DNA from 4 places in the Exiguobacterium sp. K1 genome. Region 4 is predicted to be linked to each of the others. Evidence: riboswitches for the same ligand, from Rfam matches in the RefSeq annotation. Region 4 holds a riboswitch; each other region holds the start of a gene.

Region 1 (3,791 bases), 360 kb from region 4:
ACCGATCGTCGCAATCGTCAGGTTCAGAACAAGCGAGCTGAGAGCTTCCGGCAACAGAAAACGGAAAATCGTCTGCAACGGTGTTGCCCCCATCGCTTCCGCCGCCTCGAGGACACCGGTATCGACTTCAAGCAATGAACTTTCAATCAGGCGGGCAATGTACGGTGCCGCATAAAAGACGAGCGGGACGATTGCCGCCTGCGTTCCGATCGACGAGCCGACAATCAAACGTGTCAGCGGAATGATTGCCACGAGCAGAATGATGAACGGAACGGACCGGAAGATGTTGACGATGCCGCTTAAGACATTGAAGAACGGAATTTGTTCGAGCAACGCTCCTTTGCGTGTCACGACAAGCAGAATCCCGAGTGGTAAACCAATCAATGTCGAGAAGAGTAATGACAGTCCGACCATCGTCAACGTCTGCAGAAAAGCAGTCCAGATGTCCGTGTAATTAACTAGCATCTGCGAGCACCTCCTCGACGATGACATCCGATTGATCGATATATTGTAGTGCCCGCTTGATTTCTGCCGCATCGCCAATCAGTTCAACGAGCAGACTGCCGAACGGGATGTTTTGCAGTTCCGTGATGCTGCCGTGCAGGATGTTGAGATCGACATCAAAGCGTTTCGCGACCTGCGATAAGAGCGGTTGTCCCGTCCCTGCCCCGAGGAAGTTGATTTTGTAGATGTGATGGCCGGCATCCCGTTGGTCGATGACTTTTTGAACCGAGGCCGGAATCTCATCCTGCATGACAGAGCGGACGAAGTTTTTCGCCGTCGCCGTCTGCGGATTTGAGAAGACGTCGAACACGGTCCCCGATTCAATCAGCTGACCGGCTTCGATGACGGCGACCCGGTCACAAATCTCGCGGATGACCCCCATCTCATGGGTAATCAGTAAAATTGTGATGCCGTATTCCTGATTGATTTGCTTCAGCAGACGCAGTATGTGTTGGGTCGTCTGCGGATCGAGGGCGGAAGTCGCTTCGTCACACAACAGGACCGACGGCTGGGTGGCGAGTGCCCGGGCGATGCCGACCCGTTGTTTCTGCCCGCCCGATAACTGATCCGGATAATGATCGGCTTTATCTGCCAGGTCGACGAACTCGAGCAGTTCCGTGACCCGCCGCTGGACCTCATCTTTTTTGACACCTTTTAAGACAAGGGGTTTTGCGACATTCGCAAACACTGTATTCGAATCCAGCAGGTTGAAGTGCTGAAAGATCATCCCGATGTGTTGCTTCGCTTCCCGTAATTGCTTCGCCGACAGTGTCGTCAAATCTTGTCCATCGACCGTCACACTGCCGGATGTCGGCCGTTCAAGCAGGTTGACGCAACGTAATAAGGAACTTTTCCCGGCTCCGCTGAAACCGATGACGCCGAAGATTTCGCCTTTTCGGATTTCAAGATCCACGCCATTCAGCGCAGCGATCGATTGATCATTTGTTTCATAGATTTTTTTTACATTTTTGAATGTAATCACCACTTTTTCCCCCTTCAAAATACAAAAAAGGTCTCTTCTTAAGAAACAAGAAGAGACCTGGATCCGCACAATGGCAGAATCCACTCGACTCATCTCTCAGACAATTGTCTGATGGAATTGGCACAGTGCTCATAATGAGTCTGTTGCCGAGGTTTCGTAGGGCCAGTCCCTCCACCTCTCTGGATAAGTGTTGCGGTATGAAATTCGTATGTGTGTTGTTGCCGGTTGAACTTATGTCGTAAAACTAATTTTTACACTACAGAAAGATCTTTTAAAGGTCAACCATATTTTCAAAAATAAACCATATGACCCATATCGATTGCTGTCCCGGGACAAACCGGATCCTTGCATAAGTTTTGATGCCATTAAAGAGAGTTTGACAATCCCTTTCCGTCAATGCTATCATCTTCTCAATGATTAATCCGACAATTCCTATACGATATATCAAGAGTGGACGAGAGACCTGGCTCTAGGACTCCACGGCAACCTGCCGATCGGCAAGGTGCTCCGACCAGCAAAGCAGCTGCTTTGGATGATACACACGAGAAACTCGTTTGCGTCCAAAGCCAAACGGGTTTTTATTTTTGAAATGGAGGACGAGATGATGAGTATGGTTTATCCTGTTATACCGGGTGCCGAAGCCTTTTCCTTAGGACGCGGATCCGTCGGCATTTTGCTCTGTCATGGTTTTAATGCAACGCCGCAAAGTGTTCGGGCTGTAGGAGAACAGTTCGCCGCACACGGTTTTTCCGTCCATGCGCCACGCCTGCACGGGCATGGGACGGATCTGCGAGAATTCGAAGCGGCGACGGCCGATGACTGGAAGCAGAGCGTCCGGGACGGCTTTGAACAATTGGCGGGACGATGCGAATCCGTCTTCATCGTCGGCCAATCGATGGGGGCAACACTTGCCCTGTCACTTGCCGCTGAAGGTCTCCCGGTCGCAGGAATCATCACCATCAATGCCGCCTTGTCCGTCCCTGCCTATGAAGCCTTATCGTTCACCGATTGTCCGGTCTATCTGCCGGAAAGTGCGCCTGATATTAAACAGTCGGCTTTTGAAATCATCTATGATTTCGTCCCCGCTGTCTGCGCTTCGGAACTGTTACGACTGATTAAGGAGACACGGTCAGCCCTTGCGGCAATTCAAATTCCGACACTTATTTTATATTCTGCCGAGGATCATGTCGTGCCGCCGGTCTGTTCCGATTATTTGTACCGGACGATCGGTGCGGCGGATAAGCGCAGTTACTGTCTGCTTGACTCCTATCACGTCGCAACGCTTGATCACGACCAAAAGACGATTGTCCGCGAAACACTTCAGTTCGTCGAACAGTTCAGCCGGTTGACACAGACCGGTTGATTTCAAAAAAAAAGCGAACGATTCTTCGGTCTGACTGCCGGGAATCGTTCGCTTTTTTACATTTCTTAATTGTGCTGCTGCTTTTTCCATTCCTGCAACGGTTGTGGTTTTCCCGGTACTTGATGGCAATGGCGGCAACGTGGTTCATAGGACTCAGATGCCCCGACCAGAATGATCGGATCATTGTAGTTGGCCGGTTTTCCGTCAATCAATCGTTGGGTCCGCGATGCCGGATCGCCGCACGACAGACAAATCGCCTGAAGTTTTGTCACGAATTCTGCGCGTGCCAATAATTCAGGCATCTTGCCGAATGGTTCTGCCCGAAAATCTTGATCGAGGCCTGCGCAAATGACGCGTTTGCCATCTTGAGCCAGTGCTTCGATGACGGCGACAATCTCATCGTCAAAAAATTGAACTTCGTCAATTGCGACGATTTGCGTCTCTTCCGCCACTGCTGCATAGACATCACGGCTCGTCGCCATCGGAATCGCGATGACCGAATTGCCGACGTGCGACACGACGTGTTCCTCATGATACCGGTCATCGATTGCCGGCTTGAACACTTGAACCGGTAACTTTCCATACTGTGCCCGTCTGACACGACGGATCAGTTCTTCCGACTTGCCGGAAAACATACTTCCGCAAATCACTTCAATCCAACCATATTGATTGATCACATGCATCATCGTAAACACCGTCCTCTAAATTAGTCACTTTAACGAGTATAGCCCGAATCTAAATTGAGAAAAAGGATTGACTTCTAAAAATCAAAAACCCTTGCCAAATTCGCCACTTTCTTCATCTTCTCATTTCAACTGGTATGTATTTCCTGTACACTGAAAGAGAAGTTTCTTTGAAGGAAGGTGACTCCGATTCATCACATATTACACGAAGTCCTCCACCAATATGGAGCGTTCGGACTCGCAATTCTTCTGGCCGGTG
Region 2 (3,791 bases), 190 kb from region 4:
TGTTTATCGGCATTCGATGTTTTAATGGCGACCAGATTCCGGTACTGCTCGTCCATTTTCTCAAGTGCCAGTGCATCCAGTAAATCAAATTTCGCGGCTAACGCAAAGTTTCCCGGAACGGCAGAGATGTCGACACTTTCAATGGCACGCGGCAGTTGGGCGGCTTCGAGCGGTTTGATGACCAGTTTCTTCGGATTCTTGACGATATCTTTTTCAGAGACCGTCAGTGGGTCCGTGTCGGCTTTCAATTCAATCCAACCTTGGTCAGCCAGCAGATTCAGTGCCCGGGCCTGGTTCGTCGGATCGTTTGGTGTCGCGACTTCCGCCCCCGTCTTGACGTCAGCCAGCGATTTGTAGGATTTGCTGTATAATCCCATCGGCGCCGTCGGGACAGTAATCAGTCCTTTGAGATCGAGGTTCTTTTCCTTGGCAAACGTCTTCAGGTAAATCGAGTGTTGGAACAAGTTAGCGTCAATATCGCCACTGCCGAGCGCGATGTTCGGTTGAATATAATCGCCGAACTCGACGATTTCAACGTCGTAGCCTTTCTTTTCAAGCCCGGGTTGAATCGCTTCTTTGACCATGTCGCTGTAAGGACCGCTCGTCGCCCCGATTTTGATCGATTTATTTTCTTCTTCGGCACTGCTGTCACCGCAACCGGCAAGAATTCCGGCTCCGAGTAGTCCTGTTGCTAAAAAGGCATAACGTTTTTTCATATTCATTCTCTCCCTTACGATTCTCTATTTTTGGTTAACGTTTATCAGCACGACGGGCCAGAACATTGCCAAGCCCTTGAATACTTTGAACAATGATGACGAGGACGACAATTGTCACGATCATGACGACATTATCGTACCGGTAATAGCCAAAGCGGATGGCCAGGTCACCGACGCCGCCACCACCGACGATACCGGCCATGGCGGAAAACCCGATCAGGCTGATGGTCGTCAAAGTGACGGCTTGAATGATGCCGGGAAGGGCCTCCGGTAAGAGTGCACTGATGATGATCCGAAACGGTGTCGCGCCACACGCTTCTGCTGCTTCAATCAATCCCGGTGGAATCTCGCGAAGCGATGTTTCGACCAGTCGGGCGAGAAACGGAATGGCGGCGACACTCAGACTGACGGAAGCTGCTGTCGGTCCAATCGTGTTATCGAGTAATAATTGTGTCAGCGGAATTAACGCGACGAGCAGAATGATGAACGGTAACGAACGGACAATATTAACGAAAAAGTCCAAGATGCTGCGAACGACGACGTTCTGGAAAAACAATCCCCGGTCCGTGATGAATAGCAGAATCCCGAGTGGAATGCCGATGATGAGGGCGAAGCCAAGTGAGATTCCGACCATCAAAGCCGTTTCCGCTAACGCTTTCGTAAGATCCGGTAACATGATTTCAATCCGTTCAAGCCACATCCTGAATCACCTCAAGCGTATGGAGTTGTTCTTCGAGCCACGTCAGGGCCCGGTTCACGTGAAGGGTCGGACCGGTCAGGCTGACGATCAGCACTCCGAATGCGACGTTTTGAATATAATCGACCTTACCGTGGAGAATGCTGACGGAAATATCAAACTGTTTGATTGCTTCCGACAACGTACTTTCACCGGTTTTCTCACCCGTGAATTGCAGGCGGATGATTTTCCCCGGTGTCGTCCGCAAAATCCGTTCCGGTAACTCGATCTGGAGTGCCGTATCGACATAATGTTTCGTGACATCATGTGCCGGCTGACTGAACAGGTCGTATGTACGGGCGACTTCAACGACTTCACCTTGCGCCATGACGGCAACCCGGTGACAAATCTGTTTGACGACATCGATTTCATGGGTAATGAGAATGATCGTCAGGCCAAGCCGTTCATTCAAGTCTTTCAGCAGTTCGAGAATTTGTAGCGTCGTGACCGGGTCAAGAGCGGACGTGGCTTCGTCACATAACAGAACGCTCGGGTTATTCGCCAGGGCGCGGGCAATCCCGACCCGTTGCTTTTGACCGCCGCTGAGCTGACTCGGGAAATTCGTCTCGAAGCCTTCGAGTCCGACCAGGGAGACGAGCTCTTTGATCCGTTGCGGGAAGTCAGTCCGTTTGACGCCGGCAGCCTTTAAGGCAAAGGCGATATTATCGGCGACGTTCCGGGATTGAATCAGTTGGAAATGTTGAAAAATCATCCCGATGTTCAAACGCAGTTCGCGTAAGCTGCCTTTGGAGAGGCCGGACAGATTAGTGCCCGATACTTTAACCGTTCCTTGTGTCGGTGTCTCCAGTCCGTTGATCAGACGGAGCAGGGTGCTTTTTCCGGCACCGGATTCACCGATGATGCCAAAGATTTCACCTTGCTGAATCGTTAAATTGACGTCACGTAAGGCAAAAATGGGTGTCCGGTCACGAACGAACCGTTTAGTGATCCCTTTAAATTCAATCATCTGTCGTTTCCTCCCTATACAAAAAAATCGCCTTTTTCCAGTTAAGAGCAACCAGAAAAAAGCGACGAAGTGAAAATTTCGTAACTTATCTCTCAGAATGAAACATTCTGTAGGATGTGGCACCGTTCCTTAAAGGTGGTTGCCGGACGTCGTTGGGCCTAATCCCTCGGTCGCTCTCGATAAGTAGATATGCTGTTGGGACTTACTGTAACGGAAATCATTCCCATTTGTCAAACGTTTTTTCAGAATTATTCCGCAACGGTCTGGCGAAACAGATTCAATTGACCAATCCGTTCGGTTGCTTCGACGAGTCGTTCGGCGTCAGCAATCAGGCTGATCCGGACGTAACCTTCCCCGTATTCGCCAAAGAAATGTCCCGGTGTAACGGCGACATGCGCTTCGTCGAGCAGGTGATCGGTAAAGCTTTGGGACGTGTAGCCGGACGGGACCGGCAACCAGACGAAGAACGAACCGCCCGGGATCGGTCCGTCCCAACCGATTTCCTGTAACTTGCCGAACAAGGCATCACGCCGGGCTTCATACAGAGCGCTCAGTTCGCGGACACACGTCTGATCGCTTGAAAGAGCGACGGTTGCTGCCTGTTGAATCGGTGTGAAAGCACTGACGTATAAGTGTTCCTGGTACGTCTCGATACTTGCGATGACGGACGGATTCCCGATGGCGAAGGCGATTCGGAAACCGGACATGTTAAAACGTTTCGATAATGAAAACAGTTCGATTCCGACGCCTTTTGCGCCTTCCGTCTGGAGGAAACTGCGGGTCGGACCGTCGAAGCTGATTCCGCCGTAGGCGAGGTCGTGGACGACGCAAATGTCGTTCGCATCAGCAAAGGAAACCGTTTGCTCGAAGGCTTCCGCTGTCGCCGTCGCTCCGGTCGGATTGCTCGGGTAGTTGAGGAACAACATCCGGGCCCGTTCGACATCTGTCGTATCAAGTAACGTGTAGTCAGGTAAAAAGGCATTTTCCGCAAGGAGCGGCAATGTTATCGGGTAAGCTCCGGCAAGGGCGGCGCCGGATAAGTAATCCGGGTATCCGGGATCAGGAACAATGACACCTTCACCGGGATTGACGATCGTTTGCGGTAAAGCGACGATACCGGCTTTGCTGCCGAGCAGAATGGCGACTTCAGAGGCCGGATCGATGTTTACGCCAAACTCTGACTGATAAAAATCCGCGACAGCCTGTTTGAGGAAATCGTGTCCGCGAAACGGCGGGTACTGGAGGTTTGAAGCGTCATTGATTGCCTCTTTCAAGGCATCCAGAATATGTACAGGTGTCGTCTGATCGGGTGTTCCCTGACCAAGCGTGATGACGTCATGGCCGGCAGCCTTGACGGCACCGATCCGCTGGG
Region 3 (3,791 bases), on a different contig from region 4:
GTTTTGATCCGTATACCGTTCGTTTGTTTTCTGGAAAAGTACTGTTGCCATTGTAAATTCCTCCTTTTAATAAATCGCCTGTCGGCACGCTTGCAGTTTTAAGGTGTAGCTGAACAAAAATTCAAAAGCTTCCAACTGTTTTTTGGCTTCAAAAGCAGTCGATGCCCAAACCGTGATGCCATGATTGCGAATCAAAACGGCGCCGCTTTCAGTCCGGATGTGTTTGGCAAAGTCGGCGGCAAGGGTCGGGATGTCGGCATGATTCGTGATGATCGGCACGATGACTTCCGCATCTTCTTCCCAGCGGCCGAGTGCTTTGATGATTTCCTGACCGCTGAATCGGATTTCCCCGCGGTCTCCGTACAGTTCCGAAATAACGTTGTTGTCGACGGTATGGACATGAAGCGAGCAGCCGGCTGTCGTCCGGTTAAACACTTCGACATGCAGCAACGTCTCGGCGGAAGGACGTCCGTTTTGCTCGTCGCCGATCAATTGACCGGTCGCGTCGACATGGACAAAATCGTCCGGCGTGTCCTGCCGTTTATCTTTCCCGCTTGCCGTCACAAGGAATTCCGTCGGACTGCTGTTTGTCCGAATAGCGAGGTTACCGCTTGTACCGGGAAACCAGTCCCGCGCTGCGAACTCCTGTTTGATGGCGCAGAGTTCTTCGTATCGTTTCAAAAAGGTCATGCGTACACCTCCGTTGTCTGCAGATGATCAACAATGTCGTAAAATGTTTCAAATGGTGTGTATGCAATCCCGTGCTGTTCGCACAGCGTAATCAGATAATCGCGGGCATAGACATGATCCGCTTGTTTCGCCAGTTCAAAATCCGTCACGGAGTCACCGATCGCGACGATAATATCGCCATCCTGCTTGAGCTTCCGGGCAATCGACGTTTTACAACACCCGCATTGATTGTTGCATGCTGCATCGCAAGTGTGCGGCCACTCAATACGAATCGTCTCCCCGCTGAAGTCACTGCCGTTGCAGTAAATCGCTTCATCTGTCAGTAACTCTTGAAGAATCGGTTGGACAAAAAAGTCGATTCCGCCGCTGACGATCGCAAAGTCAATCCCGTTTGATTTCGCAAAGGCGAGTAAGGTCTTAAAGCCGGGACGGATGACAGCCCGCTGTTCCAAAAAATCAATATAGTCCTGTTTGCGATCCGAGGGGAGCAACCGGAACATCTGTCCGACACCGGACTGGATGGACAATGATTGATCGAGGACACCTTTTTTCAACGGTTCAAACGCTGCCGGGGGAGCGAATTCTTTCATCAACGCAATGATGTTGTCGTGTTCGGTCACGGTCCCGTCAAAGTCACATAAAATCCGAATCGTCATTTCGTAATCCCCCAGGCGTCGAGTGCGACCCGAAGTTCTTCCTGCCGCGTTGCGGCACTCGTCAAAGATTCGCCGGCAAGTGCTGCGTCGAGGGCCTGGCGGAAAGCAAGCACACCGGCTGCCGCGCCCTGCGGATGACCGTGAACGCCGCCGCCGGCATTGATGACGGAATCGGTCCCGAAATCACGAACGAGCTGAGCGACGAGACCGGGATGAATGCCTGCCGAGGGAACCGGAAGAATCGTCTTTGTTTCTCCGATTCGCGTGGCTTCGACGGCAATTCCGCGCGCCAAGTCTTTGGCGAGGGCGACGTTCCCATAAGGCGACGGGAACAACGTCAAATCGGCACCGGCCAGCCGCGGTAACGTCCCCAGTAAAACAGGAGCTGCAATGCCGTATTCCGGGCTTGCGATTAAGGCTCCGCTTAAGGCCGGATGATTAAAGATTGGAACGGAAATGTCCGGATCAGCCGCTAATTCGCGCAGGACATCGAGTCCATATGTAAACGTATTGAGCAGGAAGGCAGTCGCACCGGCTTCAATCAAACGTTTCGCCTGATCCTTTAAGCCGAAGACGGGACCACTCAACGTAATCGCGTAAAGCGCCCGTTTGCCGGTTTTTTCATAATGGGCATTCAGGACTTCACGTCCGATCCGTGCCCGGTCGAGTGCCGGTGTTAACGGATTATCGTACAAGATTTCATCATCCTTGACGAGATCGATGCCGCCCGCAAGCTGCGCTTCGAGTTGTTCCCGTAAAAAGGTGAGGTCCCGGCCGATGACGCCCTTAAAAATGCTCATCAACAGAGGACGGTCGTGGACTTGAATCAACTGCCGGACGCCTTCGATGCCGAATTTGGCACCGGGGAAGTCAGTGGTGAATGAAGCCGGAAGCTGTAAATCCGTTAATTTGATTTGTCCGTCGAGCGACAGTTTGCCGAAGACGGTCGTTAAGATTGCTGCAAAGTCACGGGAGACGTTGTGTTCCGGATAACGGATTGTGATGTAGCCTTTCCCGTCGTGTTCTTCCGTATGGACGACTTGTCCTTTGAACGATTCAAGCTGCTGTTGCTCCAAATGATTTAAATCGGTCCACGAACCAACGGTCAAGCCGAGCGCGATTTGTTCTGCCCGTTTTGGTAACTGATCCGTCGTTCCGAGTTGGTATGTTGCGGTAATATACGTCATATCGACTGTCTCTCCCTTGTTGAAGAATACAAAAATGGTCCCTCGTCAATGACAAGAGACCATGAAAAATTGCGCGTGGACTCTTATCTGTCAGCGTAATAGCTGCAAGAATTAGCACCGTGCCAAGTGGTCGGTTGCTGCGACATCGTAGGGCTCGTCCCTCCGTCTGCTCTTGATAAGAATTGGATGAAATTGTGAAATCTAATTGCAATTTTTACATGAGATTCGTCACTTGTCAAACTATATTTTGAAAATTTATTTTTTTGAAAATACTTCTTCTATAGAGGGTTCCGTTTTTGAAGCTGTTTCACTAAAAAATGGAATTGACAGACCCCCAGGAACGCACGTAGTATTCAAATCAACATCAATCACACGACAACTACATATGACTCTTATCGTGAGTTGGCAGAGGGAATTGGCCCGAAGACGCCGCAGCAACCGACCATCCGGCACGGTGCTACATCCAACAGACATTCGTCTGAGAGATAAGAGGACGGAATATTCTACCGCGCCTCTTTTCTTTGACGAAAAGAGGCGTTTTTTCGTGTGATCACCAAGGAGGAAAACAGAATGGGATATCAAGCATTTACAGTACAGGACGCGATTGAACGGGTCCGGACACTCGGATTGATCGGCAATGAACCGGTGACGGCAGAGGAAATCGGAGATGGAAATTTAAATCTCGTTTTCCGGATTCAGGCAGGGGAAAAACGGCTGATTTTAAAGCAGGCGTTACCTTATGCAAAAGTCGTCGGGGAAAGCTGGCCGCTGTCGCTCGAACGGGCCTGGATTGAACAATCGGCCTTAAAAGAATTCGCGAAAGTCGCCGTTCCGTTTGTCCCGCATGTCTACCATGCGAGCAAAGAAGAAGCGTTCACGGTGATGGAAGACTTGTCACATCTGACAATCGTCCGGGGCGGACTGCTTGAAGGGGAAAAGTATCCGTTGCTCGCGGAACACATCGGTTCGTATTTGGCGCGGACACTGTTTTATACGTCGGATTTTGCCGTCGGACCGGTCGCGAAAAAACAGATTGCCCGTCAGTACTACAATCCGGATCTGTGCGATATCACGGAAAAACTAATCTTCACGGATCCGTTTTATGATGCAGAAACGAATGCGATTGAAGCAGGTCTCGAAGCGGAAGTTGACCGGATTTGGAACGACGCGGAACTGAAACGGGAAGTCGCGAAGCTTGAAGCCTTGTTCATCACGAAGGGCGACGCATTGTTGCACGGCGACTTACATACAGGCAGTA
Region 4 (3,791 bases):
ACGCCGCCGGCACTCGCGAATTTATAGTCTTTGTTTTCTTTTTCCTGTTGCTCCAGGTACGGCACGTGTTGGAAATAGTTCGCATCGATTTCTTTTTCAGCAAGTGCTTTGTTCGGCAGGACGTAATCCTGGAACTTTTTGATTTCGAGTTTATAGCCTTTTGCTTCATATTCTTTTTGGACGTGCTCGAGAATTTCAGCATGGGGAACGTTTGACGCTCCGATGACGAGTGTTTTTGAATCGCTGCTGCCTGATGAAGATTCTTCTCCACATGCTGCAAGACTGACTGCTAAGACCGATACGGCTGCTGTGCCTACGAATTTTTTCCAAAGTTTCATGAATGATTCCTCCCAAGGTTAAATAAAATAGGTGTTACCGTTTATCGATGGCTTTGACAAGCAGGTCACCGATAATTTGAATGATGAAGACGATGACAAGAATCAACAGTGTCGCGATGACCGTGATGTTATTTTGTGAACGCTGGAATCCTTCGATGAAGGCCATGTCCCCCAGTCCACCACCACCGGCTAACCCGGCCATTGCCGTGTAACCGACGAGTGCGACAAGCGTAACGGTGATTCCTGAGACGATTGCCGGCAAGGCTTCCGGAATCAGGACTTTATAGATGATTTGAAACTTCGTTGCTCCCATCGATTCAGCCGCCTCAATGACACCCTTATCGACTTCACGAAGTGCCAGTTCGACCATCCGACCGTAAAACGGTGCTGCACCGAGAATTAACGCAGGTAATGCAGCCGTTGGTCCTAAGAATGATCCGACGATGATTTTCGTGATCGGGATCAACAGAATCAATAGAATGATAAACGGGATCGAGCGGAAGATATTGACTAAAAAGCTGAGCACGGAATATAGTGTCCGGTTTTTAAACAACAATTCTTCGTTCGTCGCATATAACAACAGACCAATTGCCAATCCAAGGACAAACGTTGCGAGCCCTGCAACGGCCGTCATATAAACGGTGCTGCCGGTTGCTTCCCAGACCATATCCCAATCCACATCTGCAAAAAATGTACTCATCGGTGATCCACCTCCACTTCAACGTCACTCGCTTGAAGTTTGGCGATGACCGCTTGTGCTTCCTCTTCCGAACCGAGCAACTGAATGAACAGCGTTCCGAGTGCTCCGTCCTGCGTCTGTCCGACGTTTCCGCCGATGATATTGAATAATAAGTTCGAATCTTTCATGACTTCGGCAAGGATCGGACTTTCCGCCGTCGAACCGACAAACGTCAGCTGGACGATTTTCCCGGTCGGATAGCGCTCGCGTAATTTCGCAAACGTCAATTCGTTTTCAGACGGTGACGTCAATTGTTTGACGAACTCTTTTGTCATCGCCTGTTTCGGGTGACGGAATACTTCAGCAACCGGTCCCTGTTCGACGATTTTCCCGGCTTCCATGACGGCGACCCGGTGACAGATTTTTTGAATGACATGCATCTCGTGTGTGATCAAGACGATGGTCAGTTTTAATTTTTTGTTGATGTCGACCAACAACTCGAGGATCGAGTCGGTCGTTTTCGGATCCAGCGCACTTGTCGCTTCGTCACAGAGTAAGACGTCCGGATTGGATGCCAGTGCCCGGGCAATCCCGACCCGTTGTTTTTGTCCACCTGACAGTTGCGACGGATACGCGCCTTCACGTCCGTCGAGTCCGACGAGCTGAATCAGTTCGGCAACCCGTTCTTTACGACGGGCTTTCGGATAACCGCCGAGCTCAAGCGGGAACATGATGTTTTCTTCGACTGTCCGTGACCAAAGCAGATTAAAGTGTTGGAACACCATCGAGACGTTTTTACGGACGCCCCGTAATTCTTTTGGTTTGAGCGTCGTCATTTCGACACCATCGATTTGAATCGAGCCGCTCGTCGGTGCCTCAAGCATGTTCAGCAAACGAATCAGTGTTGATTTCCCTGCCCCTGAATAACCGATTATTCCAAAAATTTCACCGCGCTCGATTGACAAGTCGACATTGACGACGGCTTCAACCGATCCGCGCTTCGAGCGATAAATCTTTCCTACATCCTGTAAGCGAATCAATACGGTCCCTCCTAAACATAAAAAAAGTGCGCACGTTTTAGAGCAAACGCGCGCACTTTTTCAGTACACAAAACCATTTGCTCTCATCTTGCAGACAATCGTCTGCTGGAATTAGCACCACTTCGGAATAAATTCCGCGGTTGCCGGGTTTCATCGGGCCAGTCCCTCCACCACTCTCGATAAGAGTTATCGGTATTTAGTTATTTTTAATATAATCTGAATATTAGCAGGGGTTATTTTGCTTGTCAAACAGTTTTTTCTGAAACCGGTTGAAGCAGACTGAAAGCACGTGCCAAATCTTCTTTCAAGTCTTCCGCGTCCTCAAGACCGACCGAGATCCGAACGAGACCATCCGTAATTCCGAGTTCTGCGCGACGCTCTGCCGGAATCGACGCATGCGTCATCCGTGCCGGAACGGAAATCAAACTCTCGACCGCTCCAAGACTTTCAGCCAATGTGAAGAAATGTGTCGCTTCGACGAGTTTCTCCGCATTTTCTGCTGAACCGACATCAAAACTGATCATTCCGCCGAAACCGGTCGCCTGTTTCTGTTGTGTCGCGTGACCCGGATGTGATGCCAGTCCCGGATAGAAGATGTTTGAAACGACGTCCTGTTCCTGTAAGAACTGAACGAGATCGTGTGATGTTTCTTCGATTGCATCCATCCGGATACCAAGCGTCCGTAATCCACGGACGAGCAGGAAGCTGTCCTGCGGTCCAAGAATACCGCCGGTCGAGTTCTGGATGAAGTGAAGATCTTCTCCGAGCTCGTCGCTGTTGACGACGACAAGTCCGGCGACGACGTCCGAATGACCGCCGATGTATTTTGTCGCGCTGTGCAGCACGATATCTGCGCCGAGTGCGAGTGGTTGTTGCAAGTAAGGTGTCGCGAATGTGTTATCGACGACGAGTTTCAAGTTGTTGCGTTTCGCGATCTCAGCAACTGCTGCGATATCTGTCACTTTCAACAACGGGTTCGTCGGTGTTTCGACATACAGCATCTTCGTGTTGTCTTGCACCGCAGCTTCCGTCGCCGCGAGATCCGTCGTATCGACGAACGTCACTTGGATGTTGAACTTCGGTAAGACACGCTGCATCAAACGGAATGTCCCGCCGTAGACGTCATCGGTCATGACGATGTGGTCACCTGATTCGAGCAGGTTAAAGACAGCGTGAATCGCTGCCATCCCTGATCCGAAGGCAAAACCGCGTGCACCGCCTTCAAGATCGGCAATCAGACGTTCGATGCTCGTCCGTGTCGGGTTCGCTGTCCGGGAATACTCATATCCTTCTTTTAACTGACCGATTTTTTCCTGTTTGTATGTGCTTGTTTGATAAATCGGGGGTGTAACGGCACCTGTTGCTCGATCGACGCCTGTTCCTCCATGAATCAATGCTGTCTTTTTACGCATGTGTCTCGTCCACCTTTTCAAAGATTTGTTGGCTTAAATACCGTTCGGCACTGTCCGCGAAGACGGTGACGATGGTACTGCCTGGAAAACGATGTGCCAGATCAAGTGCTGCCACGAGTGCCGCGCCGGCCGAACTGCCGACGAGCAATCCTTCACGGGCCGCTAGCTCATGGACTTTCGTAAAAGCGTCATGATCGGAAATCGTATGAATTTCATCCACTAAGTCACGGGAAACGAGACTTGGCCATTTGGCCGTCCCGATGCCTTCCGTCTTATGCGGTCCGGCTGGTCCCCCGTTGAGGACTGAGCCTTCCGGTTCAAC

What was found. A riboswitch is a leader RNA that binds a small molecule or an ion and turns the genes downstream of it on or off. The one in region 4 is predicted to bind S-adenosylmethionine.
Region 1: another riboswitch for S-adenosylmethionine. It lies ahead of N7U64_RS07185 (alpha/beta hydrolase); the one in region 4 lies ahead of N7U64_RS05420 (methionine ABC transporter ATP-binding protein).
Region 2: another riboswitch for S-adenosylmethionine. It lies ahead of N7U64_RS06385 (methionine ABC transporter ATP-binding protein); the one in region 4 lies ahead of N7U64_RS05420 (methionine ABC transporter ATP-binding protein).
Region 3: another riboswitch for S-adenosylmethionine. It lies ahead of N7U64_RS14095 (2,3-diketo-5-methylthiopentyl-1-phosphate enolase); the one in region 4 lies ahead of N7U64_RS05420 (methionine ABC transporter ATP-binding protein).

The regions. Positions count from the first base shown of each region.
Region 1 covers NZ_JAOTIT010000002.1:379,593-383,383, forward strand. The annotation lists gene N7U64_RS07175 (methionine ABC transporter permease) at 1-465, opposite strand, end outside; gene N7U64_RS07180 (methionine ABC transporter ATP-binding protein) at 455-1,486, opposite strand; SAM riboswitch class I at 1,573-1,676, opposite strand; SAM riboswitch class I at 1,925-2,028, shown strand; gene N7U64_RS07185 (alpha/beta hydrolase) at 2,091-2,849, shown strand; gene N7U64_RS07190 (thymidine kinase) at 2,915-3,535, opposite strand; gene N7U64_RS07195 (DedA family protein) at 3,713-3,791, shown strand, end outside.
Region 2 covers NZ_JAOTIT010000002.1:205,328-209,118, reverse strand. The annotation lists gene N7U64_RS06395 (MetQ/NlpA family ABC transporter substrate-binding protein) at 1-716, opposite strand, end outside; gene N7U64_RS06390 (methionine ABC transporter permease) at 751-1,416, opposite strand; gene N7U64_RS06385 (methionine ABC transporter ATP-binding protein) at 1,406-2,419, opposite strand; SAM riboswitch class I at 2,502-2,605, opposite strand; gene N7U64_RS06380 (aminotransferase class I/II-fold pyridoxal phosphate-dependent enzyme) at 2,668-3,791, opposite strand, start outside.
Region 3 covers NZ_JAOTIT010000008.1:17,639-21,429, reverse strand. The annotation lists gene N7U64_RS14110 (1,2-dihydroxy-3-keto-5-methylthiopentene dioxygenase) at 1-51, opposite strand, end outside; gene N7U64_RS14105 (methylthioribulose 1-phosphate dehydratase) at 67-690, opposite strand; gene N7U64_RS14100 (2-hydroxy-3-keto-5-methylthiopentenyl-1-phosphate phosphatase) at 687-1,346, opposite strand; gene N7U64_RS14095 (2,3-diketo-5-methylthiopentyl-1-phosphate enolase) at 1,343-2,533, opposite strand; SAM riboswitch class I at 2,614-2,715, opposite strand; SAM riboswitch class I at 2,923-3,025, shown strand; gene mtnK (S-methyl-5-thioribose kinase) at 3,104-3,791, shown strand, end outside.
Region 4 covers NZ_JAOTIT010000002.1:14,828-18,618, forward strand. The annotation lists gene N7U64_RS05410 (MetQ/NlpA family ABC transporter substrate-binding protein) at 1-338, opposite strand, end outside; gene N7U64_RS05415 (methionine ABC transporter permease) at 373-1,038, opposite strand; gene N7U64_RS05420 (methionine ABC transporter ATP-binding protein) at 1,035-2,057, opposite strand; SAM riboswitch class I at 2,138-2,243, opposite strand; gene N7U64_RS05425 (bifunctional cystathionine gamma-lyase/homocysteine desulfhydrase) at 2,303-3,469, opposite strand; gene N7U64_RS05430 (PLP-dependent cysteine synthase family protein) at 3,462-3,791, opposite strand, start outside.